4 regions of the Salmonella sp. GDC200615 genome follow, and region 1 is predicted to be linked to each of the others. Evidence: predicted binding sites of a transcription regulator. Region 1 holds the regulator's gene; each other region holds the start of a gene.
What was found. Region 1 encodes PurR, which represses purine synthesis genes. Its sites were predicted from a motif close to CANGCAAACGTTTGCNTG; they were not measured.

Region 1 (5,413 bases):
AATCCAGGCGCGTTTTTTACTTTGTAGATTAATCAGACGCGCGCCGAGGATACGGAGCGTATCTTTAACATGGTGGGGGAGTTGATTTTCAAGACCGGCACGTAAGACTTTGCTGAAGAAAATATCCAGACGCTCGCATTCCCACCAGCCATCCATGTAACTCTCACCTAACCCCAACGATCCTTCCTGAAGGACGCGTTTAAAAAAATCGGGATTCTTAACACGAATGTCAGACGGGGCGGAACCATTAATTGTAATATCCGCGCGACTTAACAATTCGTTGGCGATTCGGTACCAGTTATCATCCGGTACGCTGACTTCTTCTATACACGATGAACTCATAGTTTCTCCATCACTGGACGGTGATCAGAACCTTAAAACAGCGTAGACGCTTTTTTGGCTTTGTGAGAAATCCCACGGACAATTCCGTGAGCCAGTTATCCGACGTAGAACAGAGGAAGGGAGGAACCCTTGCCGAAAAGGCCATCCATGGTGAATCGGGAACGCTCCGGTTCCCGTTAATGCCAAATAATTATCGTAATATAAACAACCGGGAATCAGTATAGGCCGCAATTTTTGATGATTCAACCGAAAATTGTTAGCGTGCTAATTACCAGCGGTTAACAAGTCTTTAGTGAGACTTGTCGTGGGCGACATTGGCATGGGGAAATCCGGTCTCAGCGCAATCTGCATGAGACTGCATTTTGTAGCCTAACGCCGCCAGAACAACGGTAGAGAGCATTACGCTGGTGGTGGTCAGCAGCGGCGTGCTGATGAGCCATGAAACCACCAGGCTTGCCAGGAAACATAACCCCAGTTGCAGCGTATTTTGTAGCGCCGCAGCGCGCCCCGTGGCTTGAGGGAAAGGGCGTAACGCTTGCGCGACGACGATAGGGTAGATGGCGCCATTAGCAATCGCCATTACGCAGAAAGGAATCAGGATCTCCACCAGTGAGGCATTATTCAGAAGGCCCGCTCCCCAGGTGGCGATAACGCTCAGCGCGTACAGCCCTAACAGCCACGGAAGCAATTGGTAACCCTGCCATTTTTGTAGCGCCGCGCGGCAACCATATCCGCCAATCAGAAAAGCGATGGTTTGCGGAACATAGCTCAGGCCAATCACTGCCGGGCTGTAACCCATCGCGCTGAGAATAAACGGGGACCCTGTTAGCCACGCAAAAAAGCTGGCGGAACAGGCGGCATAAATCAGCACATTACCGCGATAGGTTTTAGAGCGTAACAACGTCGCGAAAGTGAGTTTATCCTGTCCTTCGGTACGCGCTTTTACCGATGGTTTTAAACGCAGCGCCGGCAACATCAGCAACAACGTAATCACGAACAGAGTGGCGAAAATCGCCTGCCATGAGAAATGCGTCAGTATCCAGCTTCCCAGTAAGGGCGCAAGCGCCGGGGATAATCCCACCAGTGGCATGATCGTGGCGAAGATACGGTTAATTTTTTGCGAAGGGTAATAATCGGTCACCAGCGCTTGCCAGATTACCGTTGCCGCGCAAACGCCGACGGCCTGCACGAAGCGCAGCGTCAGCAGTGCTGCCGCGCTTTCTACCCACAGCATCCCCAGACTTCCGAGTGCAAAGATAGATAACCCTAGCAGTAAAATCGGTTTACGGCCATAACGATCCGATAGCGGTCCCCAGAGGAGTTGCGCGACGGCAAAGCCAGCTAAAAACAGGCTTAGGCTGGCGCTGACCGCGGCGGCAGGCGTTTGTAAATCCGCCTGTATGGCGGCAAACGCGGGCAGGTACATGTCCGTAGCCAGAAATCCCAGCACGCTAAGACCGGCTAACCAGACTAAAAAACCTTTTCCAGGTTGCATATTTGTTTCTCTTTCTTATCAGACAGACATTGTCGCAGAGTGTAGGGAGTGAAATTACGGTTGTGAAACGTTAATATTTGTCCAGTGAATTCAAAATTTTTGTAGGCAAATTATGTGGTCGGAATACTCGCTTGAAGTGGTTGACGCCGTAGCGCGCAATGGCAGTTTTAGCGCGGCGGCGCAGGAACTGCACCGTGTGCCTTCAGCAGTCAGTTACACCGTTCGTCAGTTAGAGGAGTGGCTGGCCGTACCGCTTTTTGTACGACGTCACCGTGATGTTGAACTGACGCCTGCTGGCGTCTGGTTTTTAAAAGAAGGGCGTTCTGTTATCAAAAAAATGCAGATCACTCGCCAACAGTGTCAGCAAATTGCTAATGGTTGGCGTGGGCAGTTAGCTATTGCGGTGGACAATATCGTCAGACCAGAACGTACCCGGCAGATGATCGTCGATTTCTATCGCCATTTTGACGATGTGGAACTGCTGGTTTTTCAGGAGGTGTTTAACGGCGTCTGGGACGCGCTCTCCGACGGGCGTGTCGAACTGGCGATTGGGGCGACGCAGGCGATTCCGGTAGGGGGGCGTTACGCTTTTCGGGATATGGGGACCCTGAGCTGGAGCTGCGTAGTGGCAAGCGATCACCCGCTGGCGTCGATGCCTGGGCCGTTAAGCGATGATACCCTGCGCAACTGGCCGTCGCTGGTCAGGGAAGACACTTCGCGAACCTTACCGAAACGGATTACCTGGCTGCTGGATAACCAAAAAAGGGTCGTCGTACCGGACTGGGAGTCATCGGCAACCTGCCTGTCGGCAGGACTATGCGTGGGAATGGTGCCGACGCATTTTGCCCGACAGTGGATAGACAGCGGAAAATGGGTGGCGCTGACGTTAGAGAATCCGTTTCCCGATGCGGCCTGTTGCGTGACGTGGCAGCAAAACGAAGCCTCGCCCGCGCTGGCATGGCTGCTGGACTATTTGGGCGATAGCGAAACGTTGAATCGGGAGTGGCTGCGGGAGCCAGAAGAGGCTCCCGACAGCGGGGATTAACGCCGATAGTCGCGGAACGGGCCGTCAGCGACCGAGCGACGCTCAACCAGGCGTGGATGAACTTCAATAGACTGTGACTCTTCGCGCTTATTGACGATGCGATCCAATAGCATATTAAATGCGGTTTCGCCTAAAGAGTCTTTGGGCTGGTGAATCGTCGTCAGCGCCGGGGTAAAGTAACGGGCGTTACGCACATTGTCATAACCGATCACCGAAACGTCCTGCGGTACGCGAAGCCCCATTTCGTCAGCCGCGCAAAGCGCGCCCATCGCCATAATATCGCCGCCGCAGAAAACGGCGGTAGGGCGATGTGACTGCGATAAAATTTGCTGCATCGCGTGGTAACCGGATTCCGGCTCGAAGTCGCCCTGAACAATCCAGTTGTCCGGCACGTTGATCAGCGCCTCCTCCATGGCTTTCATAAAGCCTGCCAGCCGGCCCGCGCCGGTGTTGCGCTCCAGCGGGCCGGGAATAACGCCGATATCCCGGTGGCCGCGCTCAACCAGATAACGACCCGCCATATAGCCGCCTGCAAAGGCGTTATCAATCACCGTGTCGGTAAAATCGGCCTTCGCTTCACCCCAGTCCATCACCACCATCGGAATATGGCGATACTCTTCCAGCATGGAAAGCAGAGGTTCTGGATACTCAGAACACATCACCAGCAGGCCATCCACGCGCTTTTGCGCCATCATGGACAGGTAGGCGCGCTGTTTTTCCAGGTTATTCCAGGCGTTGCCTAAAATCAGCGTATAGCCTTTCTGGAAACAGTTTTTTTCAACCGCCTCGATAATTTCGGCAAAATAGGCCGCTTCGCTGCTGGTCGCCAGTAAGCCTATCGACTTGGTATGGTTAACCTTCAGGCTACGCGCGACGGCGCTGGGAGAGTAGTGCAGCTCTTTAATTGCCGCCCAGACCGCGTTACGCGTTTCTTCAGCGACAAAACGCGTTTTGTTGATTACGTGTGATACAGTTGTAGTGGAAACGTTTGCTCGTTTCGCTACATCTTTAATTGTTGCCATTACATTTCACTCCAGACCCTCGCTAAGCTCCTGAGAAACGCCAGGTAAACGTTTGCCTACACACACCCTAATCGCAACATCAGGGTTGCGGCACGCCGGAAAAACGACACGGAACGTCAGGAAGGGGTCAATGGCCGTTACGCTAATTCAGTAAGCCTGGAATTTTGTCTGATCTTGAGGAAAAGGGGAAGCGTTAAAAACAGTTATCAATATAAAACATGAGAGATTTTTGTGCGGGAATGTGCAAAAATGCGCTATATCACTTTTTGTGTGGGAATAAAAAGGAGAAAACTTGATGAGTACCGACCTGAAATTTTCGTTGATTACTACGCTGATTGTTCTGGGCGTGATTGTCGCAGGTGGATTAACGGCCGCTCTGCACTGATTTCCTCTCTTCTGAGGGTGGGCGTCTCCTCTATTCTATCCCTCTCTAAAACGCAGAAGGCGTACCTTCTGCGTACTCAGACTTATGCGGCGAGATTTTTCGCAACAAATTCCCAGTTAACCAGCGCCCAGAAATGCTCCAGATAGTTTGGACGGGCGTTGCGGTAGTCGATGTAATACGCGTGTTCCCACACATCAACCGTCAGCAACGGCGTTGCATCCGTAGTCAGCGGCGTACCGGCATTTGAGGTAGAAACGATAGCCAGTTTGCCATCAGCGCTTTTTACCAGCCATGTCCATCCGGAACCAAAGTTTTTGATAGCGGCATCGGTGAACTGCGCTTTAAATTCCGCGAAGCTGCCAAAAGATGCCGCGATAGCATCAGCCAGTTTCCCGGTCGGTTCGCCGCCAGCGTTTGGCGCCAGGCAGTTCCAGTAGAAGGTGTGGTTCCACACCTGAGCGGCGTTATTAAAGATGCCGCCTTCGGAAGTGCGCACGATCTCTTCCAGCGATTTGCCTTCAAACGCCGTGCCTTTGATCAAATTGTTAAGATTGGTCACGTAAGTCTGATGATGTTTGCCATAGTGATATTCCAGCGTCTCAGCAGAAATATGCGGCGCCAGAGCATCTTTGGCATACGGTAATGCAGGTAATTCGAACGACATTGCTTCTCTCCTTATTATTAATATTGCGCACGCACAATACCCCTGGTGCGCGTAAGGATAGGGTAGCAAATTGAGCGGTGGCGCAAAAGAAGAAGTTATCCTGTCGTTAAACGACAGGATAAAATATTAGCGAATTGTTTTAGGCGTCATCACCCGGCGGGCGCCGACATAATGACGTTGCCAGTATTCTTCGTTCAGTGAGGTGATCTTAATTTCCTGACCGCTGCGCGGAGACTGGATAAACTTACCGTTGCCGACATAGACGCCAACGTGATCGGCGGTGCCGCGCCCCTGCGTACGGAAGAACACCAGATCGCCGTTTTTCAACTCGCTACGCTCAATGGGCGCCGCGTCACGCAGGTGATACATCTCATTCGCCGTTCGGGGGATACGGATCTTCACTAAATCTTTATAGGCATAATAAACCAGACCGCTGCAATCAAAACCGGTACGCGGCGAC
Region 2 (5,413 bases), 930 kb from region 1:
CGAGCTAAGTCAAACGTTAATAATAACACGATTTGCACAGACTTTTTTTATTCCCCTTTTTTGTAAAAGAAAGGCATAAAAAGCAGCGCAATAAGCAGGGGAACGGGGAGGAAAACGGGCGTTCGCCTTAACGATAACGCCCTTTTTTTCAGTGGATTTCTTGCAATTACAGCACTTTATGCGGGCCGAAGCATTCGTAATGAATGTTTTCGTGATTCACGCCAAGTGAAACCAGTTGTTTTGCGGCAAACTGCATAAAACCTACCGGGCCGCAAAGATAGAACTGCATTGCCGGATCGCTGATCGCAGCTTCCAGTTTGCTTAAATCCATCAGCCCTTCGCTGTCGAAGAGGCGTTGGGCGCGATCGGCCTCAGTCGGCTCGCGGTACCAGGTATGGGCAGTGAAACGCGGCAGTGTACGGCCCAGCTCGCTCACTTCGTCGGCAAACGCATGGACGTCGCCGTTCTCCGCCGCGTGGAACCAGTTCACCTGCGCGGTATGCTGTTCTTTCGCCAGCGTATCGAGCATCGCTAACATCGGCGTCTGGCCGACGCCAGCGGAAATCAGCGAAACGGGGGTATCAGCGGCGACATTCATAAAGAAGTCACCTGCCGGCGCAGCCAGATGCACCACATCGCCCACGCTGGCGTGATGGTGTAACCAGTTTGATACCTGGCCGCCGTCTTCACGCTTCACGGCAATACGGTACCCTTTGCCATCGGGTTTACGGGTCAGTGAATATTGGCGGATCTCCTGATGCGCAAAACCTTCCGGCTTCAGCCAGACCCCCAGATACTGCCCGGGACGGTATTCCGCCACCGTACCGCCGTCGACCGGTTCAAACTCAAAGCTGGTGATCAGTGCGCTACGCGGGGTTTTCGCAACGATGCGGAAGGGGCGCGTGCCTTCCCAGCCGCCGTCTTTGCTGGCGTTCTCGTGATAAATCTCGGCTTCCCGATGAATAAAGACGTTAGCCAGTACGCCATAGGCTTTGCCCCACGCGTCCAGCACTTCCTGGCCCGGGTTGAACATTTCGTCCAGCGTCGCCAGCAGATGCGTCCCGACGATGTTGTACTGCTCCGGCTTAATCTGGAAGCTGGTGTGCTTCTGCGCGATTTTTTCTACCGCCGGCAGCAACGCCGGTAAATTTTCGATATTGCTGGCGTAGGCCGCGATAGCATTAAACAGGGCTTCACGCTGATCGCCGTTACGCTGGTTGCTCATATTGAAGATTTCTTTGAGCTCCGGGTTATGCGTAAACATACGGTCGTAGAAGTGGGCGGTCAGTTTCGGTCCTGTTTCAACCAGCAGGGGAATGGTGGCCTTTACTGTAGCGATGGTTTGTGCGTCAAGCATACGTGCTTCCTTTATGTGAAAATCTAATGATGTATATCAAATGCATCTTATAAAAATACCCTTGCATTGTAAATGGATCTTCTCTGCTTTACGTTATGGAGGTAACAACGTGAAAAATCTGCATCACAAAGCTGAAAAGAAATCCGTTGAAATTCGTCAGGCTCTCGTTCAGGAAACCCTTATCTGACGCATAGGTAATCGTTTGCGTAAAAACCTTTGTCAAGACCTGTTATCGAAGAATGATTCGGTTATACTGTTGGCCGAAGTCCCACGGACTGCCTTTTCAGGCACAAATTTTATTGTTAGCTGAGTCAGGAGATGCGGATGTTAAAGCGTGAAATGAACATTGCCGATTATGATGCCGAATTGTGGCAGGCTATGGAGCAGGAAAAAGTACGTCAGGAAGAGCACATCGAACTGATCGCCTCCGAAAACTACACCAGCCCGCGCGTGATGCAGGCGCAGGGGTCTCAGCTGACCAACAAATACGCTGAAGGATATCCGGGCAAGCGCTACTACGGCGGTTGCGAATACGTTGATGTCGTAGAGCAGCTGGCTATCGACCGCGCGAAAGAACTGTTCGGCGCCGACTACGCTAACGTGCAGCCGCACTCCGGTTCTCAGGCTAACTTCGCTGTTTACACCGCGCTGCTGCAGCCGGGCGATACCGTTCTGGGTATGAACCTGGCGCAGGGCGGCCACCTGACTCACGGCTCCCCGGTTAACTTCTCCGGTAAACTGTACAACATCGTACCTTACGGTATCGATGAGTCCGGTAAAATTGACTATGACGAGATGGCGAAGCTGGCCAAAGAGCACAAGCCGAAGATGATTATCGGTGGCTTCTCTGCCTACTCCGGCGTGGTTGACTGGGCAAAAATGCGTGAAATCGCTGACAGCATCGGCGCATACCTGTTTGTCGACATGGCGCACGTGGCGGGCCTGATTGCCGCAGGCGTTTACCCGAACCCGGTTCCGCACGCTCACGTTGTCACCACCACCACCCACAAAACCTTGGCGGGTCCGCGCGGCGGCCTGATCCTGGCGAAAGGCGGCGATGAAGAGCTGTACAAAAAACTGAACTCCGCTGTCTTCCCAAGCGCGCAGGGCGGCCCGCTGATGCACGTGATCGCGGGTAAAGCGGTGGCACTGAAAGAAGCGATGGAGCCGGAGTTCAAAGTTTACCAGCAGCAGGTGGCGAAAAACGCCAAAGCGATGGTGGAAGTGTTCCTGAACCGCGGCTACAAAGTGGTGTCTGGCGGCACTGAGAACCACCTGTTCCTGCTGGACCTGGTGGATAAAAACCTGACCGGTAAAGAAGCTGACGCCGCGCTGGGCCGCGCTAACATCACCGTGAACAAAAACAGCGTGCCGAACGATCCTAAGAGCCCGTTCGTGACTTCCGGTATCCGTATCGGTTCTCCGGCGGTCACTCGTCGCGGCTTCAAAGAAGCGGAAGTGAAAGAGCTGGCTGGCTGGATGTGTGACGTGCTGGACAACATCAATGATGAAGCCACCATTGAACGCGTGAAAGCGAAAGTGCTGGATATCTGCGCCCGCTTCCCGGTTTACGCGTAAGCGCTTGTGTTGTGAGAATGGCCCGATGGCGCTGCGTCTGTCGGGCATTACTTATGCGCCATAACGTGACGCCGCCGGAAGTCATTATCCGGCGGCGTTGCCGTTTGAACTTCTCCCTCCGCCTGTTAACCTTATGTTACCCTTGCCAGCGCAACCGTTTACCGCCAGACTATCGCCTCCAAACGGGAGGGAGTCATGGCATTGCATTCCACGCGCTGGCTGGCGCTCAGTTATTTCACCTACTTCTTTAGTTACGGTATTTTTCTGCCCTTCTGGAGCGTCTGGCTCAAAGGTCTTGGGCTAACGCCGGAAACCATCGGTCTTCTGCTGGGCGTGGGTCTGGTCGCGCGTTTTCTCGGTAGTCTGCTCATTGCGCCTCGCGTAAGCGATCCTTCGCGGTTGATCTCCGCGCTGCGCGTACTGGCATTGCTGACGCTGGTATTTGCGCTGGCATTTTGGGCAGGAACGCATGTCGCGTGGCTAATGGTGGTGATGGTTGGGTTTAACCTCTTCTTTTCACCACTGGTGCCGCTGACCGATGCGCTGGCCAATACCTGGCAAAAGCAAATTACCCTGGACTATGGTCGGGTGCGGCTGTGGGGGTCCATCGCCTTCGTGATAGGGTCGGCGCTGACCGGTAAGCTGGTGAGTTTATACGATTACCAGGCGATTCTGGCGCTACTGACGCTCGGCGTCGCCTCGATGTTGCTGGGTATGTTGTTACGTCCCAGCGTGCCGCCGCAAGGGGAAAGCCGTCAGCAGGAGAGCGCAGGCTGGCCCGCCTGGCGTACGCTGGTGGCACAAAGTTGGCGTTTTCTCGCCTGCGTCTGTTTGCTGCAAGGGGCGCACGCCGCCTACTACGGTTTTAGCGCCATCTACTGGCAGGGGGCTGGCTATTCAGCATCGGCGGTCGGCTATTTATGGTCGTTGGGCGTGGTGGCGGAAGTGATCATTTTCGCCCTGAGTAAAAAGCTATTTCGCCGGTTTAGCGCCCGCGACTTGCTGTTGCTTTCCGCTGTGTGCGGCGTGGTACGCTGGGGACTGATGGGCTGGAGTACGGCGTTGCCGTGGCTGATTGTGATACAAATCCTGCACTGTGGCACGTTTACCGTTTGCCATCTGGCCGCCATGCGCTATATCGCTGCGCGTCAGGGAAGCGAGGTGATTCGTTTGCAGGCCGTCTATTCCGCTGTGGCGATGGGCGGCAGCATCGCGATTATGACGGTATTTGCCGGTTTTCTGTATCAACATCTGGGCGGCGGCGTGTTCTGGATTATGGCGCTGGTGGCATTGCCCGCTATCTTCCTTCGGCCCAAAGTGGTTGCCGCGTCATGATTCCAGGATCTTGCGGATCTGCTGCTGTTGGTGCTCTGTGAGGGTGCGATCCGCATGAATTAATGGCGGTGAGAAGAGCGGTAGCGGCGTGGCGTAAGGGGTAACAATCAGCGCTACGCCGCGCGGGCATCCCTCTTTTTGAAATGCCTGGAGCGATAGCCGTCTGATATTCAGCGGCAACAGGGTCAGTTCACGCAGTTGCTGCTCAATATGCGTCTCCAGCGCATCATTTTTATCCGCTAACAATACGATCTGTCTCTCATGCAAATCGTTATCCTGCATTAGCCAGGCGCCGAAAATCACTGCCACCAGCCCCGTCTCTTCCTCGGAAAAGTGGATACCATATTCGGCTTCAAACCCGGCGAGCGCCTCACGTGTGGTGCGAACCAGACGCGGATAAAGACGGTTGAACTCTTCCGGAAGCGTATTATCGATGCCAATCGTGAATAAACTTCGGTTCAGCGCCTGGGCGAGATGGACATACAGCTGATCGTTAAGCCCTTGTTCGTCGCTGAAGCGTACGTTCCCTTTTTCTCGAAAGCGCAGCACCAGCCGCGCCACCTCCAGTCGCAGTTGCTGCGCCCGTTGATGCGTGTCGCGAATCGGGTCGGGGAGGCGAATCATTGAAAACAGTAACGCCATAAACAGCGCTTCATTGAGCGGTGCGGCCTGCATCACGTAGCGCTGCCAGTGACGACCAATTTCCTGGGCGAGTGGATATTCCGCGCACGACTGCGCCCAAATCTGCTGCACAGGGTTGAATTCCGGGGTGATGCCGGCATGGTGTTGTAGCAGACAATACTGTAAAAAGAGACGCAGGAACTGCACGTCGCGATGTTCAAATGGTTTTTGCAACCGGCGGGCGCACAGATTGATGAGCGCGTGCAGATTAATATCGTCATACAGCGGACGCGCGATACCGCGCTGCTTTAGCGCGTTTTTTAAGGCCGGGGTAAACTGTTGCGTGACGAAGGTCGGGCATAAACGCAGGCCGCGCCTGAGCCAGTGTAAAAGGCAAAGGCGCTGATCGAGTGCTGTACCTTCGATCCGATAGCAACCGTTCTGGCATGTTGTGATGGCAAGGCGATGATAGCGCTGGATCTCCAGGCTTGTCTCAGTGATATCCTCACGGGCAGTATCATC
Region 3 (5,413 bases), 500 kb from region 1:
GCGCGCAGTTTGCGATTAGCCCGGGACTGACTGAGCCACTGCTGAAAGCCGCGACGGCAGGCACTATCCCATTGATTCCCGGTATTAGCACCGTTTCTGAACTGATGTTGGGCATGGACTATGGTCTGAAAGAGTTCAAATTCTTCCCGGCGGAAGCGAATGGCGGCACTAAAGCGTTGCAGGCGATTGCCGGTCCGTTCTCTCAGGTACGTTTCTGCCCAACCGGCGGCATCTCTCCGGCAAACTATCGTGACTATCTGGCGCTGAAAAGCGTGTTGTGCATCGGCGGTTCCTGGCTGGTGCCGGCCGACGCGCTGGAAGCGGGTGATTACGATCGCATCACCAAACTGGCGCGCGAAGCGGTAGAAGGCGCGAAACAGTAAGCCGTTAAATGCCCGATGGCGCTTGCTTATCGGGCTTACGAGTGGCGATCAGGCAGGTCTGATAAAAATGCGCTAACGTCGCCATCAGGCGATGGCGCATTAGCCTTTTACCGTCACGCGGCTGGCGGCCTTTTTCGCTCTTATCACCGCTTCTTCAACGTTTTCACCTGTCGCTAACGCTACACCAAGACGACGGCTGCCGTCGATCTCAGGCTTACCAAACAGCCGTACCTGCACTCCGGCCCCTACCGCCGTGTGTACATTATCAAACGTCACATTTTGACTGGTAAGCTGCGGCAGAATCACGGCCGAGGCAGCGGGACCATACTGGCGAATATCGCCTATGGGCATTCCCAGAAAGGCGCGCACATGCAGCGCAAACTCAGAAAGATCCTGAGAAATCAACGTCACCATTCCGGTATCGTGCGGGCGAGGGGAGACTTCGCTGAAAATGACTTCATCGCCACAGACGAAGAGTTCAACGCCGAACAGGCCATGCCCGCCTAACGCCAGTACCACATGACGCGCAATCTCTTGCGCCCGCTTCAGCGCCAGTTCGCTCATCTGCTGTGGCTGCCAGGATTCGCGATAGTCGCCATCTTGCTGACGATGACCGACTGGCGCGCAGAAATGCACGCCATCGACGGCGCTAACGGTGAGCAGCGTAATTTCAAAATCAAATTTAACCACGCCTTCCACAATCACGCGACCCGCGCCAGCGCGTCCGCCCTGTTGAGCATACTCCCATGCCTGCGTGAGCTGTTCGGCCGAGCGGATAAAGCTCTGGCCTTTGCCGGAAGAGCTCATGACCGGTTTGACGATGCAAGGAAAACCCACTGCGGCTACCGCATCATGAAAACTGGCCTCACTGTCGGCAAAGCGATACGTCGATGTCGGCAGACCTAATTCTTCTGCGGCCAGGCGACGGATCCCTTCGCGGTTCATCGTGAGCTGCGTTGTACGGGCGCAAGGCACGACATTCAGCCCTTCGTCCTCCAGCTCACGCAGCGTATCGGTGGCGATCGCTTCTATTTCCGGCACGATATAATGCGGTTTTTCCTCTGTAATCACATGACGTAGCGCCTCGCCGTCCAGCATATTAATGACGTGTGAACGGTGAGCCACATGCATGGCGGGAGCATCAGGATAGCGATCGACGGCGATAACCTCGATCCCCAGGCGTTGGCATTCAATCGCCACTTCTTTTCCCAATTCACCTGCCCCTAATAACATCACCCGCGTTGCTGCCGGACGCAGCGCAGTGCCTAATAGCGTCATATTTCTGTCCCCTTATTTACCTGCGCGCAGTATATACGAAAACGTTTGCGTATGTCTTTTCGAATAGATTGCTTTTCTTGCTGTCTTGCAATATACTGTATATAAACACAGGTAAATAAGGGGCTGCAAAATGGCGGTTGAAGTTAAATACGTAGTCATTCGCGAGGGTGAGGAGAAGATGTCATTTACCAGTAAAAAGGAAGCCGACGCCTGGGACAAAATGCTCGATACTGCCGATCTTCTTGATACCTGGCTTGAGCAGTCGCCAGTCGTGCTGGAAGATGGGCAGCGCGAAGCGTTGTCGCTGTGGCTGGCGGAACATAAAGAGGTGTTAAGCACTATCCTCAAAACCGGTAAGTTGCCTTCTCCGCAGGCGGTTGAAAAGGACGCCGCGAGTAAAACGAAAAAGCAAGCCGCCTGAACCCGTACTTGCGCTCCCGGCGTTTTGTACCATGCTTTTCCTGAATCATTGTGCTAAGGAGAAAAGTATGAATAAAAGAGGAGCGTTGTTGAGCCTGCTGCTGTTATCCGCCAGCGTATCGGCATTTGCGGCATCCACCGAGAGTAAATCGGTTAAGTTTCCGCAGTGTGAAGGGCTGGATGCCGCCGGGATTGCGGCAAGCGTGAAGCGCGACTACCAGCAAAATCGTATCGTGCGGTGGGCCGACGACCAAAAAAAGGTCGGGCAGGCTGACCCGGTCGCGTGGGTTAATGTGCAGGACGTTGTAGGTCAAAATGATAAATGGACAGTTCCGCTAACTGTTCGCGGTAAAAGTGCCGATATTCATTATCAGGTCATCGTTGATTGCAAAGCCGGCAAGGCGGAATATAAGCCCCGCTAGCAGCGTAATTTGCGCTTCTTTTGCCGGAACAGACAATTCCTGACATCCCCTCAGGTACGCTTGACCATTATTGGTCTGTATTTGAGGGGTACTATGGCTAACTGGTTGAACCAATTACAATCACTTCTTGGGCAAAAAGGCGCTTCCGCATCGTCTTCCGGTGAACAGGGGTTAAATAAACTGCTGGTTCCCGGCGCGCTGGGCGGTCTGGCTGGACTGTTGGTCGCCAATAAGTCTTCGCGCAAATTATTAACTAAATACGGTACTGGCGCTTTGCTGGTGGGCGGCGGCGCGGTGGCGGGTTCCGTATTGTGGAATAAGTACAAAGATAAAGTACGCGCTGCGCATCAGGGGGAGCCGCAATTCGGCAGCCAAAGTACGCCGCTGGATGTTCGCACTGAGCGACTGATCCTGGCGCTGGTTTTTGCTGCAAAAAGCGATGGGCATATTGATGCCAAAGAACGCGCGGCGATTGAGCACCAACTGCGAGAATCAGGTGTGGAAGAGCAAGGGCGTGTGTTTATCGAGAAAGCTATTGAGCAGCCGCTTGATCCACAACGTCTGGCACAGGGCGTTCGTAATGAAGAAGAAGCCCTGGAAATCTACTTCCTGAGCTGCGCCGCCATTGATATTGACCACTTTATGGAACGTAGCTATCTGAATGCGTTAGGAGACGCACTAAAAATTCCTCAGGAGGTTCGGGACGGTATCGAGCAGGACTTGCAGCAGCAAAAACAGGCGCTTCCAGGCTGATAACCTGCCATTAAGTAACATGTTTCGCTTGCATCATGCGTGTCTTTTGCCACCCTTATAGGATGGATAGTTTACGTCATTCATGTTGCAAGATAGCGGCGAAGCAGTGACATCTCAGGCGCTTACCGAGGTGAGCGACCGGGACTACCATGCTACGCCGCTGTGTTTGCCGCGTGATATATAACAAATATTAACGCAAAAGAAAAAACGACATGTTGCCAAAAGCCAATCGAATTCCCTATGCCATGACCGTACATGGCGATACGCGCATTGATAATTATTACTGGCTGCGAGATGACACTCGCTCGCAGCCGGAAGTCCTTGATTACCTGCATCAGGAAAATGAGTATGGCCGGAAGGTCATGTCCTCTCAGCAGGCGTTACAGGACCGCATTCTAAAAGAAATTATCGATCGCATCCCGCCCAGAGAAGTTTCCGCTCCGTATGTGAAAAATGGCTATCGCTACCGTTATATCTATGAACCCGGCTGCGAATATGCCATCTATCAACGACAATCGGCGTTAAGCGAAGAGTGGGATGTGTGGGAAACCTTGCTCGATGCGAACCAGCGGGCCGCGCACAGCGAATTTTATACGCTCGGCGGGCTTGCCATTACGCCGGATAATACCATCATGGCGCTGGCAGAAGATTATTTATCCCGTCGTCAGTATGGGTTGCGTTTTCGTAACCTCGAAAGCGGTAACTGGTATCCGGAACTGCTGGATAACGTTGCGCCTGAGTTTGTCTGGGCCAATGATTCCCTGACCCTTTACTATGTGCGTAAGCATAAGAAGACGCTGCTGCCCTATCAGGTTTGGCGGCACACGATTGGCACTCCGTCATCGCAAGATGAACTGGTATATGAAGAAAAAGACGATACCTTTTATGTCAGCCTGCATAAAACCACTTCGCAGCATTATGTGGTGATTCATCTTGCCAGCGCCACCACTAGCGAAGTGCTATTACTTGACGCGGAACTGGCCGATGCCGAGCCGTTTTCATTCTTACCGCGTCGCAAAGACCATGAATATAGTCTCGATCACTATCAACATAAGTTTTACCTGCGTTCTAACCGGAACGGTAAAAACTTTGGGTTGTACCGTACCCGCGTGCGCAATGAAAACGCCTGGGAAGAGCTGATCCCTCCGCGCGAGCATATTATGCTGGAAGGGTTTACCCTGTTTACCGACTGGTTAGTGGTCGAAGAGCGTCAACGGGGGCTTACCAGCCTGCGGCAAATTAACCGTAAAACCCGTGAAGTGATAGGCATCGCCTTTGACGATCCGGCTTACGTGACGTGGCTTGCCTATAATCCCGAACCTGAGACCTCCCGGCTGCGTTACGGCTATTCTTCAATGACGACGCCAGATACCTTGTTTGAACTGGATATGGATACCGGAGAACGACGGGTACTTAAACAGACGGAAGTGCCTGGGTTTGATTCTGGCTGTTATCAGAGCGAACACCTGTGGATCACCGCGCGCGACGGCGTCGAAGTGCCGGTATCGCTGGTTTATCATCAGAAGTATTTTCGTAAAGGGCAAAATCCGCTTCTGGTTTACGGCTACGGATCTTACGGTTCCAGTATTGACGCCGACTTCAGCAGCAGCCGACTGAGCTTGCTGGATCGTGGCTTTGTTTACGCAATCGTACACGTTCGCGGCGGCGGTGAGCTGGGGCAGCAGTGGTATGAAGATGGCAAATTCCTCAAAAAGCGGAATACTTTTAATGACTATCTTGATGCCTGCGATGCCTTATTAAAACTGGGTTACGGTTCGCCGTCGCTGTGTTACGGGATGGGCGGGAGCGCGGGCGGAATGCTAATGGGCGTCGCTATCAACGAACGCCCCGAGCTTTTCCACGGCGTTATTGCCCAGGTACCCTTTGTTGATGTATTAACCACGATGCTGGATGAGTCGATCCCACTAACGACAGGAGAGTTTGAAGAGTGGGGGAACCCGCAGGATATTGAGTATTATGACTATATGAAAAGCTATAGTCCTTATGACAATGTCAAAGCGCAGGACTATCCGCACCTGCTGGTGACGACAGGATTGCACGATTCCCAGGTGCAATACTGGGAACCGGCGAAGTGGGTGGCAAAATTACGCGAGCTAAAAACGGACCAACGTCTGCTGCTATGTACGGATATGGACT
Region 4 (5,413 bases), 700 kb from region 1:
GCCATTATCAAATTTATTACAATGCGCGAGGCCAGGCCGTTGACTATCAGCACACCACCGCACCGCTCTATGCAAGCGATGGCGGCATGGGCGGCGTTATCGAAATCGGCAGGAATATGTCCGGCGTCAGGCGGCTCCAGGAGCAGGTGGTAGAACTGAACCAACTGCTGTATGCCGATCGCCATGAGAAGCACCATGCCATTATTACCGAAAACCCGGAAATGCTCAGTAATATCGCCAAAGCCAAACGGCTGGCCGCCAGTAATATTCCGGTGACGATTGTCGGGGAGACGGGTACGGGTAAGGAGCTATTTTCCCGCCTGATACATCAATGCAGCAAGCGGGCGAATAAGCCATTTATCGCCCTGAACTGCGGCGCTCTACCGCCTACGCTTATCGAAAGTACGCTTTTCGGCACCGTGCGCGGCGCCTATACCGGCGCGGAAAATAGCCAGGGCTATCTGGAACTGGCAAACGGGGGAACGCTCTTTCTTGATGAGCTGAACGCCATGCCGATAGAAATGCAAAGTAAGCTGCTGCGATTCTTGCAGGATAAAACCTTCTGGCGGCTCGGCGGACAACAGCAACTCCACTCTGATGTCAGGATCGTTGCCGCCATGAACGAAGCGCCCGTCAAATTAATTCAACAAGAACGCCTGCGGGCGGATCTTTTTTATCGGTTGAGCGTCGGAATGTTGACGTTACCGCCGCTGCGCGCCCGCCCGGAAGATATTCCCTTACTGGCAAATTATTTTATTGATAAATACCGTAATGATGTGCCGCAGGACATTCACGGACTAAGCGAGACGGCGCGTGCTGATCTGCTCAATCACGCCTGGCCGGGTAATGTCAGGATGCTGGAAAACGCGATTGTACGCAGCATGATCATGCAGGAAAAAGACGGGCTGCTGAAACACATCATTTTTGAACAGGACGAGTTAAATTTAGGCGTACCGGAAACCGCGCCGGAAAATCCCCTTCCCTCGTCACCCGATCCGCAGTATGAAGGGTCGCTGGAGGTACGGGTTGCTAACTACGAAAGGCATTTAATAGAAACCGCGCTGGATACGCATCAGGGGAATATTGCCGCCGCGGCCCGCAGCCTTAACGTATCGCGCACCACGTTACAGTACAAAGTACAAAAATACTCTATTCGCTTCGGCGTGGTGCGTAATTGACATCGGCCAGCGGCATTGCGCCGCTGGCAAAGCCATTAGCCTTCGTTATGCATTTCCAGGTTTTCCATTTCGTTCTGGAACAGCACCGCTTTGGCGTCGTCATTACGTAATGAATCCAGGAAGTCGAGGTATTGCTGGTCTACGTCTTTGGTGACATATACCCCGTTAAATACCGAACATTCAAACTGCTGGATATCCGGGTTTTCCGCGCGTACGGCTTCGATCAGATCGTTCAGATCCTGGAAGATAAGCCCGTCTGCGCCGATGATCTGCCGAATCTCATCCACCTCGCGACCATGCGCGATCAGCTCATTGGCGGTCGGCATATCAATGCCATAGACGTTGGGGAAACGAATTTCCGGCGCGGCGGACGCCAGATAAACCTTCTTCGCGCCGGCTTCCCGGGCCATCTCGATGATCTGCTCTGATGTGGTGCCACGCACGATGGAGTCATCCACCAGCAGGACGTTCTTATCGCGGAATTCCGCGCGATTAGCATTGAGCTTACGGCGCACGGATTTACGGCGTAGCTGTTGGCCCGGCATGATAAAGGTACGTCCCACGTAACGATTTTTGACAAATCCCTGGCGGTACGGCTTGCCGAGAATACGGGCAATTTCCAGTGCGATATCGCAGGAGGTTTCCGGGATAGGGATCACGACGTCGATGTCCAGATCTTCCCATTCACGAGCGATTTTTTCGCCAAGTTTGGTGCCCATATTCACACGAGCGCTGTAGACGGAGATTTTGTCGATAAAGGAGTCCGGGCGAGCAAAATAAACGTACTCGAACAGGCAGGGATTACTGACCGGGTTATCCGCGCACTGGCGCGTGAACAGTTGCCCCTTTTCGGTAATATAGATAGCTTCGCCCGGCGCGACATCGCGCAGAAACTCAAAGCCCAGCGTATCCAGCGCCACGCTTTCAGAAGCGACCATATACTCCGTACGACCATCGCCAACGTCACGCTTGCCCAGCACTAACGGGCGAATGCCGTGCGGATCGCGAAAAGCCACCATGCCGTGGCCGATAATCATCGCCACGCAGGCATAGGCGCCGCGGATTTGACGGTTAGTCGCGGCAATCGCGGCAAAAATATTGTCGGCTTCCAGCGGATAGTGACGGAAGTTGTCGAGCTCGCTGGCGAAAATATTGAGCAGGATTTCGGAATCGGAGGTGGTGTTGATATGGCGGCGCTTTTCTTCAAACAGCTTTTTACGTAGCTCATGCGCGTTAGTCAGATTGCCATTATGGGCCAACGTGATGCCATACGGCGAGTTAACATAAAAAGGTTGCGCTTCGGAAGCGCTGGAGCTGCCTGCGGTAGGGTAGCGCACATGGCCGATCCCCATGTTGCCCTGCAAACGCTGCATGTGGCGAGCTTCAAAAATATCGTTCACCAGCCCGTTTGCCTTACGCAAGCGGAAGCAGTTATTCGCATCAATGGTGATGATACCGGCAGCATCCTGACCACGATGCTGGAGCACTGTTAACGCGTCATAAATCGACTGGTTGACCGGCATAACACCGGCGATACCGACAAGACCGCACATACGTCATTTTCCTCGTTAAGCCACATCTCAGAACCTGTTACGTCCTGGGCAAGAAACTCGACGAGCTTTGCAGATAGTCAAAGAACCATCTGATGATGAAGCTGAACTGCGGGATGAGCTGCGATTTGCTCCAGTCTTCGCTTTTCGACAAGCCGGTAAAGGTATCAAGGAAGAACAGAATGGCGGCGACAATCAGCGCGCCTCGCAGTGCGCCGAAACAGATCCCCAACACCCGGTCAGTTCCCGACAGGCCGGTCTTCTCTACTAGCTGACCTATCACAAAATTCACGATAGCGCCGACGATAAGCGTCGCGATAAACAGTACCGCGATAGCAATCCCATTACGAACCAGTTCGTCTTCAAAGCCCGTAAACCAGACAGACAGGTAAGTGTAGTAGTGACTGGCGACAAAGAAAGCACAACCCCACGTCACCAGCGATAACGCTTCACGAACAAAGCCGCGGATCAGGCTAACCAGACAGGAAAAAGCAATCACCGCGATAATGGCGTAATCAATCCAGACCATAGATGTCCCACGATTTTACGCCCTGTCGTCCTGTTCGGGGCGCATTCTAACAGAAAAAGAAAACGTTTGCGTAGGGATTTCCTTCCCACGCGTAAATAAAAATGGCGCTGAAAAAATATTCAACGCCATCACACTTTTTATCTCTTCGGGCACGACCAGAAGAGCTGCCATCGGCCTGATAAGCTCAGGATACCAGGTTTATTCCTTCTGCCGGATGACGGCGTAAACGCCTTATCCAGCCTACAGAACTTCGGCTATTACCAGATGAACACCGTAGGCCTTAACGCTGCGCGCTCAGGCAAAACGCGCCTTAGTTCGGGCTATATCCCATCACCACGCCGCTTAACCCGGAAATCTGCTTGAGCTCGCCAAGCGATCCTTTCATCTTATCTTTCGACGCATCCGGCCCGACGAGAATACGGGTTATTTTACCCTGTACCGGCGTTGAGGGGGAAGTATAAACCCGGAACCCGGCGGAACGAAGCTTGCCGACTATCTCGTTGACTTTATCCGCGTTTTTCAGCGCGCCCAACTGTACGACATAGGCTTTGCCGGTCGGCGCAGGTTTATCGTCGGCGACTGGTTGCGGCGCGGGCGTCGGCGTGGAAGCGGCGACAACCGGCTGTTGCGGTTTAGGCTGCGGTTTCGGCTTTTCAACCGGCTTCGGTTTAGGCGTCTCCGCCGGTATCGGATCAAGCTCAACATTGTTAGACGCCATGCGCGACGGGTCCAGCGATGGCGCTGCCGCATCTCCCGCCCGCACCTCTTCAGCCGCCCCTTCCGGCGGCTGTGTCGGCAGCGCCTGCGTTGCGGCAGGCATCATATCCGGCTCATCACGGTCGCCAGGCTTCGGTACCAGTGGAATCGCAGCAAATTCATCCTGATAATGCTTTTTCTGTCCGTCCAGCAGACCGGGAAGCACAATAACCCCCAGCGCGACTAACACAATCGTGCCGACTAAACGATTCTGAAACTTACTCGCCACCGATTCTCCCCGCGTCTATCACTTCCATAACATGTGCGACGGTGTGGAATGATCCGCACACCAGCACGGTATCTTCTGGCTGCGCCGCGTCGATAGCGGCCTGCCATGCCTGCGCGACGCTATCATAGACATTCCCTTTCCCCAGATGTTCCAGAAGTTGTTCCGCCGTCGCGCCGCGCGGCCCCTCTAACGGAGCACAATACCAGTCGTCAACCACGCTTTTCAACCAGGCTAACGTGCCGGCGATATCTTTATCATGCAGCATACCAATCACCGCAAGCACGCGCCCGCGTTTCGGCAACATTTTCAGACGACCCGTCAGGTATTCCGCCGCGTGGGGATTATGGGCGACATCAAAGATAACGCGCGGCGACTCACTCACGATTTGAAAACGTCCCGGCAAGGTAGCCTGCGCAATACCGTCGCGAATCGCCTGCTCGTCAATGTTCAACCAGCTGGCGCGCAGCGCGGCCAGAGCGGTGGCGGCATTCGGCTGAGGAACCTGCGGCAACGGCAGTCCGGCAAGCGTGCCGTCACCATCGGTAAACGCCCAGTGGGTCGCTGTCACCTCATAACGCCAGTCAACGCCGCGACGCCGCAACAGCGCGCCGGTCTCCTGCGCGACATCCGCGATGGTTGTCGGCATTTCCGGTTCGCCGACGATAGCGGGTTTTTCCGCGCGAAAAATCCCGGCCTTCTCGCGGCCGATACTTTCGCGATCCGGCCCCAGCCAGTCAGTATGGTCAAGCGCGATGCTGGTAATTACCGCTACATCGGCATCCACAATGTTCGTGGCGTCCAGGCGGCCGCCCAACCCGACCTCCAGAATCACCACGTCAAGGTTAGCCTGTTTAAACAGCCACAATGCCGACAACGTACCATATTCAAAATAGGTCAATGAAATATCGCCGCGCGCCGCTTCTATTTCCGCAAAGGACGCGGTATGCGCGGATTCCGCTAATTCTTTCCCCTGCACGCGCACGCGCTCGGTGTAACGTACCAGATGAGGCGAACTATAGACGCCCACACGGTATCCCGCCGCGATTAACACCGACTCCAGCGTTCGACAGGTCGTACCTTTACCGTTGGTTCCCGCCACGGTAAAAACGAACGGCGCAGGCTTGAGGATGTCCAGACGCGCTGCCACCTGGCTTACGCGCTCAAGGCCTAA

Region 2: the regulator PurR is predicted to act here: its motif matches at 1,549-1,566, upstream of glyA (serine hydroxymethyltransferase).
Region 3: the regulator PurR is predicted to act here: its motif matches at 1,696-1,713, upstream of purT (formate-dependent phosphoribosylglycinamide formyltransferase).
Region 4: the regulator PurR is predicted to act here: its motif matches at 3,313-3,330, upstream of cvpA (colicin V production protein).

The regions. Positions count from the first base shown of each region.
Region 1 is NZ_CP192247.1:2,146,829-2,152,241, forward strand. Features, by position in the region: gene cfa (cyclopropane fatty acyl phospholipid synthase) at 1-342, opposite strand, end outside; gene punC (purine nucleoside transporter PunC) at 632-1,837, opposite strand; gene punR (DNA-binding transcriptional activator PunR) at 1,950-2,882, shown strand; gene purR (HTH-type transcriptional repressor PurR) at 2,879-3,904, opposite strand; gene ACQ29O_RS10260 (YnhF family membrane protein) at 4,200-4,289, shown strand; gene sodB (superoxide dismutase [Fe]) at 4,372-4,953, opposite strand; gene ACQ29O_RS10270 (C40 family peptidase) at 5,080-5,413, opposite strand, start outside.
Region 2 is NZ_CP192247.1:1,221,108-1,226,520, forward strand. Features, by position in the region: gene hmpA (NO-inducible flavohemoprotein) at 167-1,357, opposite strand; gene glyA (serine hydroxymethyltransferase) at 1,682-2,935, shown strand; gene ACQ29O_RS05695 (3-phenylpropionate MFS transporter) at 3,131-4,270, shown strand; gene csiE (stationary phase inducible protein CsiE) at 4,265-5,413, opposite strand, start outside.
Region 3 is NZ_CP192247.1:2,644,500-2,649,912, reverse strand. Features, by position in the region: gene kdgA (bifunctional 4-hydroxy-2-oxoglutarate aldolase/2-dehydro-3-deoxy-phosphogluconate aldolase) at 1-383, shown strand, start outside; gene purT (formate-dependent phosphoribosylglycinamide formyltransferase) at 483-1,661, opposite strand; gene yebG (DNA damage-inducible protein YebG) at 1,792-2,082, shown strand; gene yebF (protein YebF) at 2,150-2,503, shown strand; gene ACQ29O_RS12840 (tellurite resistance TerB family protein) at 2,597-3,256, shown strand; gene ptrB (oligopeptidase B) at 3,469-5,413, shown strand, end outside.
Region 4 is NZ_CP192247.1:1,443,632-1,449,044, reverse strand. Features, by position in the region: gene ACQ29O_RS06720 (sigma-54 interaction domain-containing protein) at 1-1,178, shown strand, start outside; gene purF (amidophosphoribosyltransferase) at 1,214-2,731, opposite strand; gene cvpA (colicin V production protein) at 2,769-3,257, opposite strand; gene dedD (cell division protein DedD) at 3,568-4,242, opposite strand; gene folC (bifunctional tetrahydrofolate synthase/dihydrofolate synthase) at 4,232-5,413, opposite strand, start outside.